2 regions of the Shewanella scandinavica genome follow, and region 2 is predicted to be linked to the other one. Evidence: riboswitches for the same ligand, from Rfam matches in the RefSeq annotation. Region 2 holds a riboswitch; the other holds the start of a gene.
The links. A riboswitch is a leader RNA that binds a small molecule or an ion and turns the genes downstream of it on or off. The one in region 2 is predicted to bind cobalamin.
Positions count from the first base shown of each region.

Region 1 (8,086 bases), on a different contig from region 2:
CGGCAGGCGATTCTGAGTCAGGAAAGGCCTAAACCTGAAGTAAAAATGTGGTTGTTTAGCGAATAGCACTAACCTTTTTTACCATCACGGCGCAGATAAACGGAGTATTTCTCTGTTATTCAAGCCGTGACAGTGATTATTTCTTTCAAAGTGGCAGTTAATCTAAGCTTTTGACTGTTTTCAATCTGGGTTCTTCGCTAGAATGCTGGGTGTTTTCTGTTCAATTTCATGATGTCGTATTAATTAGTATTAGTTATAAGTGCGATACAAGGATGATAAGTATGAAATTAGCATTGTGTTCACCTATTGGATTATTTCAAGGTGCCAGAGTGTTGTTACTCTGCAGCTTAATTGGCTCAGAGCCTGTTCAAGCCACATTAGATATGCCCCGGAGCGAAAGCGGCGTTGCTCATACCCATGTATTGCCCGTATTTGGTCAGCAATTAGGGTTCAATCTGCCTGCGGGCTGGAAACAGGCTTATCATGAGGAGCAAGCAGGCATGTTTATGGCAGAATATGTGCCTGAGCAGGAAGCATTAGCCCAGTGGAGTGCCCTATTTTGCGTGCAGGGTTTTAAGGATATGGCCGAGAGTATTAGCCCTGAGCGTTTTTTAGATGCGATGGCCCAGACCTATAAATCGACCTGTGATGGCGAGGTGGTGTACCAGAAGTTAGGTGACACTGAAGTCGATGGGCACGCTGGATTTCATGCGATTCTAGGCTGTACAGCCATGCCCAATTTACACGGTGTGACGCCACTGAATCCCAAAGCCTATGCTTCAACTCCTCAAGGGGAAATTGGCTATTATACGGTTGTCAGTGGCAATAAAGATTTGTATCTGTTGCATAAGTCGATGCGAGGTGCCGTTTTTTCTGCCGATAAACCACCACTGCAGGCAGATAATAGCCAAGATTTTATCTCCACTTTAGTCCCATTCTCCTTGAAGTAGGCTGTAGACGTTCGCTTGAGTTTGATGGACTTTCATCCGTATAGACGTCTATAATGCGCGCGCTCAGGCTCTATAATGTGCTGAGCCTTAAGGGAGTATCGCTGTTTTATTGATGGCTGTACCCTATGAATCAAATTTTTAGTCAACCTTCTGAGGTGCTTGCGTGCGAAAGCCGCGAGATAATCGGGAAGCCAGTGAAATTCTGGCACTGCCCCCGCAACGGTAAAAGGTGAGAGAAGACCGCGTTTGATTGGTGTGTTCAAGACAGAACCCGATAGTCAGAATGTTAAAGGTCAGTCTCGCGTTAATTCTATTTTTACGGATTAACATAGCCTAAGTCCGGAGACCGGCCCTAAAGGTGTTTTTGAGATTTCGGTGGGCAGATCTCAAAATGCGATAGTCACTGTCAGTATCTTTTACTGAATGAACAGTATCGTGGCGCTAATGCCCCGTTTTCCTTGCAGGAGTTAAAGGTAAAATGGGAACAAATCCAACCAAAATCGCGCTGCTGATCGGTAGCCTTTGCAGTTTTTCCGTTATCGCGCCCGCTATGGCGGCTGACGCTAGCAGCACAGCGAAAGTCGACGAGCATCTTGTCGTGATCGGCCGCTCTGACAATACCCCGTTAAATATTGCCGCGAATGTGAATGTGATTGACGCTGCGGCGATTGAAATGAGCGGTGCCACTAGTGTGACTGAAGTTTTACGCGGTCAAAGTGGTATTCAAATTTCAGATAATAACATCGGTACTAGTTTTGCGATGCGTGGCTTTAGTGCCAGCACTGCTGCGAATAACACGCTGATTTTACTTGATGGTCGTCGCCTCAATAATATCGATATCGCAGCCCCTAGTCTTAATGCCATTCCGCTTAACCAAGTCGAGCGCATCGAAATTTTATCGGGTAGTGCGGGTGTGCTTTATGGTGACCAAGCGGTAGGCGGCGTGATCAATATTGTCACTAAATCCCCTGAAAATACCGGCGGTAGCGTACAGTTATCCGGCGGCAGCTTTGATACCTATGAAGGTCGTGGTGATGTGTCTGGCGCGATCAACAAGGATTGGCGTTACTTTTTCACTGGTAGCTATAACCAAGGTGACAACTACCGCAAGCATAATGCCAATGAAACAGGGTCGATTTTAGGTCGCATTCAATATAAAACGGCCACAGACTCCTTCTTTGTTGAAACTAGCTACTACGACAACGATCGTGAAAATCCGGGCTCATTGACAGAAGAACAGTTCAATAAAGACCCACGCCAATCTTTCAAGAGCAGCGAATATGTCCATGAGATGACCACTGCGGCGCGCACGGGTTACCAGCATCAGCTCAATCAAAACTGGGCGCTGGCAGCGGATTTAGATTATAGCGATACCTTAGTGTCTTCTTTTAATTGGGGGGCGAACAGCCATAACACGCGCTCACTGTTGATGTTTAGTCCTAAAGCGTTAGCGAACTACAGTACCCGTCAAGGTGAGCTAAACCTAGTCACAGGTTTAGACATCAGCCGTGGTAAGGCTGATTTTGACACTATGGCGCGCAGTAATGTGCAGCAAACACAAAGTGCTTACTTACAAGCCACTGTGCCATTAAGCCATACCCTAAGTTATGTTGTGGGTGGGCGATATGCGCGGGTGACCGACGAGTTAGTCGATCGCAAAGTTTATCCTAGTGGTATCGATTTAGATGAAGATGCGACAGCATTTGAGTTTGGCCTAAACTACCGTCCTAGTATGGAGCACAGATTCTATCTACGTGGAGATGAAAACTTCCGTTTTGCGAAAGTGGATGAGCAAGCTTATACCCCTAAAGATGTGTTTGGCTTAAAGCCGCAGACGGGCCGCTCCTACGAAGCGGGTTGGGATTGGACTCTTGCGAGCCAAACTCTACGAGTAAGCCTATATCGTCTCGATTTGGAAGATGAAATCGTGTTTGATCCTAGCGCTGAGACACCTCCAAATGGAGATTTTCAAGGCGCTAACGTTAATGCCGACGCTTCTCGTCGTTATGGCGCGAGTGCCGATTGGGATTGGCAGGTGACTAAAGCGCTGCAGCTCGGGCTAGAGTATAACTATATCGATGCTGAATTTACTGACGGTATCAATGATGGCAAAGAGCTGTCTTGGGTGGCAAAACACACAGGGCGCGGTTATGTCAGCATGGATTTTGCTGAGCATTTCCAGGTGTTTGCCGAAGCTATCTACACGGGTGATCGTTTTATTGAAGGCAATAACGGTAACGAAGGCGATAAGTTATCTAGTTACGTGCTTGGTAATTTAGCCTTGAACTACAATCGTGATGCTTGGCTTGCCAGTCTGCGTATCGATAACCTATTCGATAAAGATTATGTCAGTGCAGGTTATTACGGTGGCCTTTGGGGTGATAGTTATTACTCTGGTCGAGGCCGTGATATTCGTTTAACCCTTGGTTATCGTTTTTAATATCTGACTACATAAGCTATTTTGCAGCCTTTAAATGAATATAAAGGCTGCTTTTGCTATTATCTATTCTTAAATTGTTTATCTTGTTCTTCTTTATTTAGCGGTTTAATACCAAGATAATATTCATAGCTATTTTTATCATTATTATCGGCAGATATCTCATTTTTATTATTAACTTCTTTCGATGTGTTGTCTTCTTTGTTTGCATACATAGTTAATTTTGGCTTAGTCTGTTTAGACTTGGTCTCCTCTGCAGCTGACTTATTCGCTATACTTTTAATCTCTTCATTGTCAGTAGCGGGTTTGTCTTCTATCTTGCCAAATTTATAGTTAAAAATAGCATTGGTTTCTACTGTTTCAATGGTTGATTTTTTCATGGTTTTGTATGATGCGACAATACCATGCTTACCTAAGGTAACTTCGGGATAAATTTTCTTACCTGTACCAACCTTTGCACCATCGACATACCAGTCTGCATCAACGTTGCTCGTTAGGGTAATCACTGTGGACTTAAGGCCCAGTTTTTCATTGAGTAATGATTCTATTTTGTTGTTATATGACGGCTTAAACGTCATGTTAACTCTATAATGCAGTTCTCCATTCATATTCATACTAGCATCAATAACCTTGTATGATAGTAGTACACTTTTATCGCTAAGGAATGGATCTGAATTAATCGTATTTTTAACTGTATACTTTTCGGTATCTTTTAAACAATCATTTATAGATTGAAATTTAGAACAAGTCATAGAGCTTTCTAGGTCAATTGACTTAACACTATCAGCACTGGATAACTCAGCAACAATACGATTAACTATTTCTTTTTTTAATGCAAAAAGTTGTGCGCCTCTTTGAGTTCGTTGACTATTAACAATTTCGTACTGTTTTAATATATCTTGATAGTTTTCTTTGTTTTTAATTTCGTATTCGACCGATTTCTTTTCAAGTGAATCAATGTTCTTTACTAAGGTTTCGATTTCTTTGAAGTAATTACTCGGGTCACTTTCTGTTAAAATGGTATTGGGTAATGCCAATATTGCCTTGTTATAATGCTCTTTCTCGTTTTTGATGTTTGTTAATAGTGATTCATAATCATATTCACTTTTCTTATGATTAGATAAGCGGTCATTAATAGATATTAACAAGTTATCAATATCAAACTTTTGTTCGATTTGGTTTACTGATTGGTTTTCAGTTGCAGTTATCAACTCTAAGGCGTACGAGTTACTTGCACACAAGCACAACAAAGCAATGGTAAATTTACTGTATCTCACGTTTCTCTCCGATATTTTATCTGAAACAGTCAAAACAGCTTACTATTTCAGTGCTTTGAGCAAAAAACTCTACGTTTGGGCCATGATACTTAAGTTGATTTTTCTTTTCAAATGGATTGTTTGTTTGCCAATTCCAAATAAAGACATTTCCACTTTGATATCAGTTTGAGGCTCAATTGTATCCTTTGATTGAGTCATCTTATATTGGCAAGATTCTCATGACCATGATACTAAATGATGCTCATTACAGAACAATTGTTGCTGAAAACTGTGGCACTAGAGTGATGAGTAGTAATGAGCTAAAAGTCGACTATGTAGCGGGAATGCTATGCTTCAACACTGATGTTGAATTGGTCATTGTAAGTGAGAGGCATATTGCAATGAAATGCGAATGGGTGTCGCTTACCCTCGTTGTAGAAATAGAGATAAATTATTAGACGGACAGGCTCGTGACGACTTGAAGAATGGAAATGTTAAAATTGTTTTAAAACATGGGATTATATCTCCACCTCCAGCACCTTATTTGCTTCACCATTTGATGTTACATATAAGGTAGTCATTTTTTATTCTTTTCGTTAGGCTATTGTGCGACTTAGTACTGAAATTCTTTAAATTTTGGGTATGATGTGAAGAGTAACCGAATCATCTTATTGTTAATAAACAGGTGCAAAGTGTCTTATGACTGATCTTGAGCAACAGGTTTTTACTCAAGTTAGAGCTATTATAGCGAATGAAGAGCAAGTGATTGGCCGCCGAGGGATTTTAATTCCACTCAAAAAAGCGATCCTTGCTGAAGGCGACATTCGTAACGTGATCGACATCATCTCGAGTGACCCCGCATTGGCGGCGCACATGCTAATGCGCAGCAATTCCGCACAGGCATCAGGGGTGATTAACCCTAAGACTCGCTCCTTGAAAGAAGCTTTAGTCCGCTTAGGTCAAGTGAATATCTATCGCTATGCCTTTACGTTTTATCTGCAAGAGCGTCTCGATGAGCTGCCACAGCCCTATAAAAAGTTGGTCCAAGGTTATTGGAAGTTGACTGAAGATATTGCAACGGATGCGGTGGACAGTTTAGCGGATATGGAAGGCGTCGAGGTTGATGCTGATGAAGTGCAAACCTTGGCCCTGTTCAGTGTGTTCGGCCAAATTATCGCGCTCACGGCCTTTGCGTATTTAAATGCTAATGCCGAACAATCATTCCCTTTAAGCGTAATTAAGTCATTGATTGATAATCAACAGCAGACATTGACGATAGAATCATTCGAAGCGTTAGATCTCGATCAGGACTTGCGTCAAGAGTTTATGATTGCCCATAATTTGCGTCAGACCCGTAATTCGAATTCCCCTGGTTTAATCCTGCGCCGCGTATTGTCTATGCGTGGTCTATTGATGAATCCGCTGTAATATTTAGATGCGACAAATAACGGTTTGAACGAATAAAATAACTATTTAATTCAATAAAAAAAGCCTGCATTCGCAGGCTTCTTTATTAGATTTCACCCGCATTAATTTGTCTTCTGCTGGCGAGATAAACCTTCACTCGCCACCAGTTGTAACCAATTTTGGATCAAGGCTGAGTTGGCGCTATGGCGGCGATAGGCGCCAAACAAAGGGCGTTTCAAGCCTTCTTGCCCGAGCTTCACTGTGGTAAGGCTTAGGCCATGCCCTTCATTTATCGACCAATTTGGCAGCGCGGCTATACCGTCTTTACAGGCGATGCGTTGCAGTAACATCATGGTTAAATCACAGGTTTTCTGCTCGCCCGCTTCTATGCCTGCGGGTTCTAAAAAGTGGCGATAGATGTCTAAACGCGTCAGTGGTACGGGATAACTGATAATAGGCAAGTGTGCTAATTGCTTAGGGGTGACATAGGCTTCTTTCGCTAAAGGATGATCCTTAGCAACCACTAACTTTACTTCAAAATCAAACAAATGCTGATAAGCGAGTGAATGCCCAGGCACAGGATCTGAGGTCAGCACTATATCCAGTTCGCCCATTTCTAGGGCATTGAGCGAGTCAAACAAGTGACGGCTCGACAAGTCTAACTCGGCTTGGGGATGTTCTTGTCTAAATTGCTCCATCACAGGCATTAACCAGCGAAAACAGCTGTGACACTCAATGCCGACACGTAACTGATTGGTTTCGGTTTCAAGGCCATTCTTAAGATCTGTCTCGGTTTCTAGCACCTTAGGCAAAATTTCTTCCGCGAGATGAAGCAGACGCGCACCTTCTTGGGTGAATGACAGCGGTTTGCTTTTACGCACAAAAATAGGTGAGTTAATCCTTTGCTCCAACTCCTTAATTTGGTGGGAGAGTGCGGATTGAGTGACAAAACGTTTTTTGGCTGCGCCCGCCAAACTGCCACTTTCCTTCAGGGCCATTAAGGTTCGCAGATGTCTTAGTTCGATCATGTTCACTCCAGGTGAAATTCGCTCATGTTGTGCTTGAAATCAATTCGGTTGCTGGAATAGAGACTAACACAATAAACTTCTAGACGTCCAGACGCCCATTGTTATTTATCAAGGCGGAAATACTGAAAAGTGCCAAGAGAACACAATCTGGTGGGTGCAAGTGCCGAATTTGGCTTATCTCAAATAAAGGAAGATAGGGTATGCAATTAAATAGTCTTGGGTTTCCCCGTATCGGGCGTCGACGTGAATTGAAATTTGCCTTAGAAAAATACTGGCGTGGTGAGAGTACTCAAGCCGAATTATGTGAAGTAGCGAGTGAACTGCGCCGTACCCATTGGCAGTGGCAAACCGCAGCGGGCGTCGAGCAAGTGCCCGTGGGGGATTTTGCCTTTTACGATCAAGTATTAACCCTGAGTGCGACCTTGAATGCCATCCCTGATCGCCACCGCGGCGAAGGCGCTATCGATCTCGATACCTTATTCCGTGTTGCCCGCGGCAGAGCGCCGACAGGGCAAGATGCGCCAGCCTCTGAAATGACTAAATATTTCAATACTAATTATCATTATTTGGTGCCAGAGCTGACGCAAAACCAAGAGTTTTCGATTGCTTACGAGCAGTTTTTTGATGAAGTCAGCGAAGCGCAAGCGCTAGGCTATAAAGCAAAACCTGTGCTACTCGGCCCTGTTAGTTACTTGCACCTTGCTAAAACTGTGGGTCAAGAGTTCAATAAGTTAAGTTTATTGTCTAATTTATTAACTGCTTATGCTGACATCTTGGCGCGTTTCGCCGCCCAAGGTGTGGAATGGGTACAGTTAGATGAGCCTGTGTTGGCATTAGAGTTAGACACGCAGTGGCAAGCAGCGATAGCAGAGACTTATCAAGCGCTAAGCACTGTAAACGTCAAGGTTCTTTTGGCGAGTTATTATGGCGGTATTGTGCATCATCAAGCCCTCGTATCTGCCTTGCCAGTGGCTGGTTTGCACTTGGATTTAGTCACAGCCCCAGAAC
Region 1 is NZ_JAUOES010000014.1:14,106-22,191, forward strand. It holds gene Q4Q50_RS13200 (RCC1 domain-containing protein) at 1-66, shown strand, start outside; gene Q4Q50_RS13205 (hypothetical protein) at 282-950, shown strand; cobalamin riboswitch at 1,087-1,319, shown strand; gene Q4Q50_RS13210 (TonB-dependent receptor) at 1,429-3,390, shown strand; gene Q4Q50_RS13215 (hypothetical protein) at 3,450-4,664, opposite strand; gene Q4Q50_RS13220 (HDOD domain-containing protein) at 5,343-6,071, shown strand; gene Q4Q50_RS13225 (LysR family transcriptional regulator) at 6,173-7,078, opposite strand; gene metE (5-methyltetrahydropteroyltriglutamate--homocysteine S-methyltransferase) at 7,279-8,086, shown strand, end outside.
Region 1: it holds a riboswitch for cobalamin, as region 2 does, so the genes downstream of both, Q4Q50_RS13210 (TonB-dependent receptor) here and Q4Q50_RS08000 (ABC transporter ATP-binding protein) in region 2, are expected to answer to the same signal.

Region 2 (8,086 bases):
GCCATGGCAATAGTCGTAGCATTAAAGGTGTTGGTTTCAATGATGTCTGCACCGGCGTTTAAGTAGTCGGTGTGAATTTGTTTGATGATGTGGGGTTGCGACAACACCAATAAATCGTTGTTGCCTTTGACGTCAGTGTGCCAATCTTTAAAGCGTTCGCCGCGATAGTCCTCTTCTTCCAGCTTGTAGCCTTGGATCATAGTGCCCATGGCACCGTCTAAGATCAGAATGCGCTCTGCAAGCTGTTTGCGAATGTCTGCTAATATCTGGCCGGCTTTAGTTGAGGGTATCGTCATAAATAATTACCTTAAATACAGCTAAGTTAAGTCCAAGCATCGACCCTTGTTATGCAAAGTGCATTTTATTCTGGTCTATCGACATTTGTTTTTGGATACTTGTTTTTTATAAAATGTTTTTGGACATTTAAACGTATAGACGTCCATAATACGCGACTTATGATTGTCAGGGCAAGGTCAAAATTGACTGACGACAATTGAGTCCTATCACCACTTTTCACCCAGTTTAACGGCTCTTTTTGTAGGACTAGTTGTAGGGCTAGGGCGTAATTGAGTATATAGGACGACGGGTCTAATGTGGGGCTTCAACAAAATTTGCCATGAGTGATAGACATAGGAATACGATGAAACAAGTTCGATTGTTATTGTTACGCCACGGTGAGTGCGAAGGCGGCGCCATTTTACGCGGCCGTGTGGATGTGCCTCTAAGCGAAAAGGGCTGGCAGCAAATGTCGGCAGCGGTTGAGTCACAGGCCAGCGTGTGTAGCGCGATTTATAGCTCGACCTCACGCCGCTGCGCCGAATTTGCCCAAGCCTTTGCCGCCGAGCTGCATTCGACGGCGGCGCTGGTATCTGAGTCAAGGCCATTGCAGGCGCAGCTTTTATCGGGTTTACAGGAAATTGATTTTGGCGATTGGGACGGTCGTCGGCTCGATGAACTGTATCAACAAGCGGGCGAACATTTAGCGGCCTATTGGCAAAACCCTTGGCAAACACCGCCGCCCAATGGGGAAACTATGGCCAGTTTCGAGTCGCGGGTGAATGGGACGATTGACCAGATACTCGCCGCCGAGTTTGAACGGTTGATTCTCGACTCAGATAACGCCGAGCAGGCAGTGGGCGCTAGTGTGGGTACGAGCGAACTGGCTGCCAAAGTATGGGTCGTGACCCACGGCGGAGTGATCCGTCACTTAATGGCGCGCGCCCTTGGGGTTGAACGGGCGGTGGGCTTTTACAGTCAACTCGATTTACCCGTGGCGGCCGTGGTGAGCATTAATGTGCTGCAAGATGAACACGGCGTTTGTTACTGGCGTTTAGATTGGCCGAGCGGGCGCTGCGAGTGATCCGCGTTGCCCTAAGGTGAAGATTTTTCTTGTCTTACCAGCGTGATTGTCGATTGCCTATTAAGGTAAATATAGGATAATGCTTTTTCCTGACGTCCCCTGACGCACGCGGCCTTGCAAGGCTGGTGGCAGTGTACCGGATGACGTCACAGAAATAGGTGTTGGGAGTTTTGAGTCGTGCGAGGGTGTTCTGTGGCAACTATTGCCGAGGCACGCTGCAAAGGCTTGAAATCAATCTCAACATAATAGGGAATCGGGGCTGACTGCTCGTCAGTCAGCCCGAACTGTGCCCGCAACTGTGAGTGACTTTTTATATTGTTTTCAATAGAAAAGTGACGAGTCAGGAGACCTGCCTATTTCTGTTATCGCTGCGTGCAGCCTTAGTTCTCGAGCGGGTGACTCGAGGGAGCCGATGACAATGTGCACAACCTTTTTTAATTCAGGTTTGGACTCGCTAGGAGCACCGCGTTGGTGAAACTCTCTGCCATCCAAACGAGCCATGCTTTGAATGACAGCGACACTCGCCCATCAGCGAGCCAGACGGTCGCGCTCGATGTCAGCCAGTTAAGCTGGTGTATCGATGGCAAAACCATTCTTTCCAATATTAACTTTGCGCTGCCAACGGGGCAGATGTTGGGTTTGATTGGGCCTAACGGTGCGGGTAAGTCTAGCTTGCTACGCTGTTTGTATCGCTTTGTTCGCCCGACTCAGGGCAAAATTACCTTGTTTGATCAAGATATTGAGCGCTTGTCGCCCAAGGCGTTTGCTTGCCGCGTCGCTGTAGTGCAGCAAGACACGCCGCACTATTTTGATTTAACCACAGAGCAATTGGTCAGCATGGGCTTAACGCCGCATAAGGGCATGTTCGATACCAATTCGAGCTGTGATGGCGAGCGCATTGCAAAGGCATTAGAGAAAGTCGGCCTGAGTCATAAGATGCATCAACAGTACGAGCACTTATCCGGCGGTGAAAAGCAGCGTGCCTTGATCGCCCGCGCCATAGTGCAGCAGCCACAACTGCTGATCCTCGATGAGCCAACCAACCACCTCGATGTGCGTTATCAAATTCAAATCCTCGAATTAGTGCGTAGCCTTGGCATCAGCGTGATTGCCTCTATTCACGATCTCAATTTAGCCAGCGCCCTGTGCGACAGTTTATTGTTGATCCATAACGGTGAAGTCAGCGCTATGGGCACGCCAACTGAGGTATTAACCGAGGCGCGAATTGGTGATGTGTTCGGCGTGTGCGCTCAGGTGTCGACCCATCCACAACATAAAAAGCCCTTAATCAGCTACTTTTATGGCTACCATGATTCGACGCACAACATGGCTAATGCTTTGGCTGAGCGAGGCGAGGGCGGATGATTCAGGGAGTAAACAGCATTTCATCTTACATTTGGGGCGTATCGTGACACCTTTGACGAGACAACAACTGATGCTGGTCGCATTAGGCATAATCACTTTGATAACCCCCATTGCCGCCACGAGTTTTGGCGCGGCGAACATCAGTTTTATGGATGTTATCCAAGTGTTTATCAATAAAATGGCCAACCTCACTCAAGCCAATGGCATGACGGAGCGCATCGTGATGGAGCTCAGACTGCCGCGTATTTTACTGGCCTTTGTGGCGGGTGCGGGCTTGTCTTTGGCGGGCAGCGTGCTGCAAACCGTGACCCGCAATCCATTGGCCGACCCTTATCTGTTTGGCATTAGCTCAGGCGCGTCCTTTGGCGCTGTGGTGATGTTGACGTTATTCACGGGCTCTGGATTTTTTGAGAATGCGGGTATGGCGGCGAACTCGGGGATTTTTAGTGGTTCGGGCGCCTTGTCAGGGCTACTGTGGTTTAGCTTGCCCTTCGGCGCTTTTATTGGTGCCAGTTTGTCGGTACTGATAGTGCTGGCCTTGTCTGGCCTTGGGCTCAATAGCCAAGTGGAGCGCATGTTGCTCTCTGGCGTGGCGACCTCCTTTATGTTCGGCGCGCTAACGAGTCTGCTGCTGTATTTCGCTAGTCCGCAGGCGACGGCTTCTGTGTTGTTTTGGAGTTTAGGCAGTTTCGCTAAGGCCAGTTGGTCCTTATTAGTGCTGCCGACACTGGTGATTGGCGCGAGTTTGTTCATTATTTTAGGCATGAAACGGCAGATCATGGCGTTGCAAGCGGGGGATGAAACGGCGCATACCTTAGGGGTGAATGTGCCTAAGTTGCGACTCAATATGTTGCTGCTCTGCTCCTTGATTACCGCGATTTTGGTCGCTACCTGCGGCGGGATTGGGTTTGTCGGTTTGATGATCCCCCACACAGTGCGCATGCTGTTTCCAGGTCGTCAGCCGATTATTTTAACGGCGCTGGTGGGCGGATTATTTATGGTTTGGATTGATGTGCTGGCGCGCTGTTTGTTGGGCAATCAAGAGTTGCCCGTGGGCATTATCACAGCGGCCATAGGTAGCATGTTCTTTTTGCTGATTTTGCGTAAACGCAGAGTCATGCCGTAAGCACCTAGTCAGAACGTAATCCTAGAGTCATCTAGCAAGCGCAGACTGGCGGGATAATCAGCATTTTTGTTGATATCTGCCCCGCGATTGGAAATGCAAAATTGGACATGTTAGTCATAGACGCAGGATGCGTTGTGGTTATTTAAGATAATAAGTGGAGTGTGGATGTCTCAGTCAGCCGTGTCTTTTCAAATCAGCCCTGTGAGTAAAACGCAGGATCCGCTGATCCAGCAAAAAATTGATCTTAAGACTAAGCCGCCCGGCGCCTTAGGTCAGCTTGAATCCTTAGCCTTACAGATTGCCCGCGTGCAAGCGACTGATTTGCAACAAACGGATCAGCCACAAAATACTGTGCTGAAAATCGTTCATCCAACCATGTTAGTGTTTACGGGTGATCATGGTATTGCGGCAGAAGGCGTGTCGATTGCCCCAAGCGAAGTGACGCGCCAAATGGTGCAAAATTTTGCCCATGGCGGCGCGGCGATTAACGTTTTTTGTCGGCAGGTGGGCTTTACGCTCGAAGTGATCGATTGCGGTATTTTAACGCCAGTCGAAGGGGTTGAAGGCATTATTGATCAACGTCTTGGCGCGGGCACAGGGGCAATTCATTTAGAGCCCGCTATGGCGCTGGAAACCGTCGATAAAGGCTTTGCGATGGCGCGCGATTTGATTGAGCGTCACCATCAAGCAGGTTGTAACTTAGTCGCCTTTGGCGAAATGGGTATAGGCAATACCTCGGCTGCGGCAGCCATTATGGCGGCGATCATGCAGCTCGATGTGATTGATTGTGTCGGCCGTGGCACGGGCATTAATAGTGAAACCTTAGAACGTAAACTGATGCTGATTGAGCTGGCGTTATTGCTGCATCAAAGCGCCTTAACTGGGCCAAAATCAGTGTTAGCTTGCCTAGGAGGTTTTGAAATTGTGCAGATGACGGGCGCGATGTTAGCCGCCGCCGAGCGCAAAATGCTGGTGGTTGTGGACGGTTTTATCGCTACTGCTGCGGCATTAGTCGCGGTGCAAATTGCCCCCAATGTGCGCGATTATTTGATTTTCGCCCACCAGTCAGACGAGCAAGGCCATAAGCGGATGTTAGAATTTTTGCAGGCGAAACCTTTATTATCACTCGGGCTGAGATTAGGCGAAGGTACGGGCGCAGCCTTGGCGTTGCCGCTTATTCAAGCCTCAGTAAATTTTTACAATCAAATGGCGAGTTTTAGTGATGCGGGGATTGAGGCTGTTGTATGATGTGCTCTGCTAAGTCGCTTATTTTACTTATTTAAAATAATAACTTTTTAGCCAACCGTTTTAATCTTAAACCTTGCAGCAAGTGTTAATTCACTAAGGATGCTTTATGTCAGAACGCGAAAGCTGGCACAAAGAGATAGATTTGTTTTTAGTTGCCATGGGCTATTTTACCCGCATTCCTATGCCTAAATGGGTCGAAGTCGATAGCGATAAGTTGAATAAGGCCAGCCGTTATTTCGGTCTCGTCGGTCTTTTGGTCGGCCTGTTAAGTGCCATTGTATTTTGGCTGACGCAGAACTGGCTCCCCGCCGGCGTCTCTGTGCTGTTAGCTATGTTGGTTGGCGTCTTGCTCACGGGCGGATTTCACGAGGATGGCCTAGCCGATACCTTCGACGGTTTTGGCGGTGGTTGGACGGCGGAAGACAAACTGCGGATCATGAAGGACTCGCGCCTTGGCAGTTATGGTGCACTGGCGTTGATGTTGGCCCTGCTGCTGAAATGGCAGTTGTTAGTCGAGTTGGCATTGTACGATCCTGTGGTCGCGGGCTCGGCGCTTATCGTCGCGCACACAGTGAGCCGCGTGGTATCAGCCAGTATCATCTTTAGTGAAAAATATGTCCGCGATGACGAGACCAGTAAGTCTAAGCCGCTATCGCAACATCAAGGCATTAATGAGCTGCTTATCCTGATCGCCAGCGGCGTATTAGTGTTGTTATTCCTCAAGGGGTTAGCGGCATTGTCATTGCTGTTAGTGATGATAGGACTGCGCCGTTTGATCATAATGATCTTTAGACGCCAGATTGGCGGTTACACGGGTGATACCTTAGGCGCGGCGCAGCAAATAGCTGAAATCGTGTGTTATTTTGTATTGCTCGTTGTGGGTAACATACTGTGATCCACCTCGTCCTAGGCGGCGCCCGTAGCGGTAAGAGTCGCTACGGTGAAGCCTTAGTGCGCCAGTACACTGCGCTCGGCTTCGATGCCTGCTATGTGGCCACGGCGCAGGCGCTGGATGATGAAATGGCGACCCGTATCGCCAAACATCAAGCGGGACGGACGGACGATGGTATCGAATGGCAATTGTTTGAAGAGTCGCTCGCCCTTACGGCACTGTTAAAGCGCTTAGCAAAACCTGGGCGAGTGATTTTAGTAGACTGTTTAACCCTTTGGCTAACGAATCAATTACTTGCATCGAACCTTAACATCGATGATGAACCCGCGCCGACTGAGTGGAATGCGACTGACTTTGCCACTTCCACCTTTGCCGTTTCAACCTCTGACGATAAAGCTCATGCGAGTTGGCAGGCCGAGAAAACCGCTTTTGTGGATTCCCTCGTCGAGCTTGAGGGAGTGGTGATTTTGATCAGTAACGAAGTCGGTTCTGGCATAGTGCCCTTAGGTGAGTTGAGCCGACAATTTGTCGATGAAGCGGGCTGGTTAAATCAAGCCGTGGCGACCTTAGCGGACAATGTCACCTTAGTGGTCGCTGGTTTACCCTTAGCATTGAAACCTCTTTAGACTTTGGGCTCAGTCCACGTTTTAAGCTTAAGTTGCATACTTAAGTGATTTTTGACTGAGCTGTTATGTTAATGACTGCAAACTAGAATAAGCCTTTTAAACCTATGTCCTCTCCAAACACAGACAACACAGCCTGTGCTAATGCACTCGATACCGCTGACACTCTTGCAGTTAATACGCCAGCAATTAATACGCTTGCGGTTAATTCACCTCGGCGCGCGGCAGTCTTGATGGTGCAGGGCACAACATCGGATGCGGGCAAGAGCACCTTAGTCGCAGGCATTTGTCGTTTGCTCGCCCGTCAGGGGATTAAGGTTGCGCCTTTTAAGCCGCAAAATATGGCGCTCAATAGCGCTGTCACTATTGATGGCGGCGAGATTGGCCGCGCACAGGCCTTGCAAGCCGTGGCCTGTTATCTTGAGCCCCATACCGATTTTAATCCCATACTGCTTAAATCAAGCTCGGACACGGGCGCGCAAATTATCGTTCATGGCAAAGCCCTGACAACACTCGAAGCCTCGGCCTTTTTTGGACCTAAATCTAAGGATTACAAGGCAATGGCGCTTGGCGCTGTGCTGGAATCATTCGAGCGATTAAGCGGTCAGTATCAAACCATAGTGGTTGAAGGCGCGGGTAGTCCGGCGGAGATCAATCTACGCGAGGGCGATATTGCCAACATGGGATTTGCCGAAGCCGTAGATTGTCCTGTGATTATCATTGCTGATATCGATAAGGGCGGCGTATTTGCCCATTTGGTCGGGACCTTGGCCTTGTTATCAGAATCCGAACAGGCGCGGGTAAAGGGCTTTGTGATCAACCGTTTCCGTGGTGATATTAGCCTGTTGCAATCTGGCCTCGATTGGCTTGAAGCTTATACGAGCAAGCCTGTTTTAGGCGTGTTGCCTTATCTGCATGATTTACATTTCGATGCCGAAGATGCGCTGATAAGCTCGCCGACTAAAGGCGCTAACAGCCGCTTAAAAGTGCGGGTATTAGTGTACCCAAGGATCAGTAATCACACGGATTTTGATCCGCTGCGGCTGCATCCCGATATTGATTTTGACTATGTGTCGTTGCAAACCCAAGCCGCGAGTCACGCGACTCATTTGCCCGCCGCCGATTTATTGATCTTGCCCGGCAGTAAGAATGTGCGCGCCGATTTAGCCTTTTTACGCCAGCAAGGTTGGGATAAAGATATTGCCACACACCTGCGTTACGGCGGCAAAGTGCTCGGCATTTGCGGCGGCTACCAAATGTTAGGCCAAAGCATTGCCGATCCCTTAGGCATTGAAGACTGTGCGGGTGATACCGCTGGACTTGGCTACCTGCCGCTGAGCACAGAACTCAAAGCCGAAAAACAGTTACGGCGAGTGAGAGGTGAGCTAACGTTACTTGGGCAAAAGGTTGCTGTTAAGGGCTATGAAATCCACTGCGGTGAATCAAGCTATCTTATCCCTAGGCTTGAACAA
Region 2 is NZ_JAUOES010000007.1:117,509-125,594, reverse strand. It holds gene metH (methionine synthase) at 1-296, opposite strand, end outside; gene Q4Q50_RS08005 (histidine phosphatase family protein) at 641-1,360, shown strand; cobalamin riboswitch at 1,565-1,731, shown strand; gene Q4Q50_RS08000 (ABC transporter ATP-binding protein) at 1,832-2,725, shown strand; gene Q4Q50_RS07995 (FecCD family ABC transporter permease) at 2,694-3,851, shown strand; gene cobT (nicotinate-nucleotide--dimethylbenzimidazole phosphoribosyltransferase) at 4,017-5,099, shown strand; gene Q4Q50_RS07985 (adenosylcobinamide-GDP ribazoletransferase) at 5,206-5,994, shown strand; gene cobU (bifunctional adenosylcobinamide kinase/adenosylcobinamide-phosphate guanylyltransferase) at 5,991-6,617, shown strand; gene Q4Q50_RS07975 (cobyric acid synthase) at 6,722-8,086, shown strand, end outside.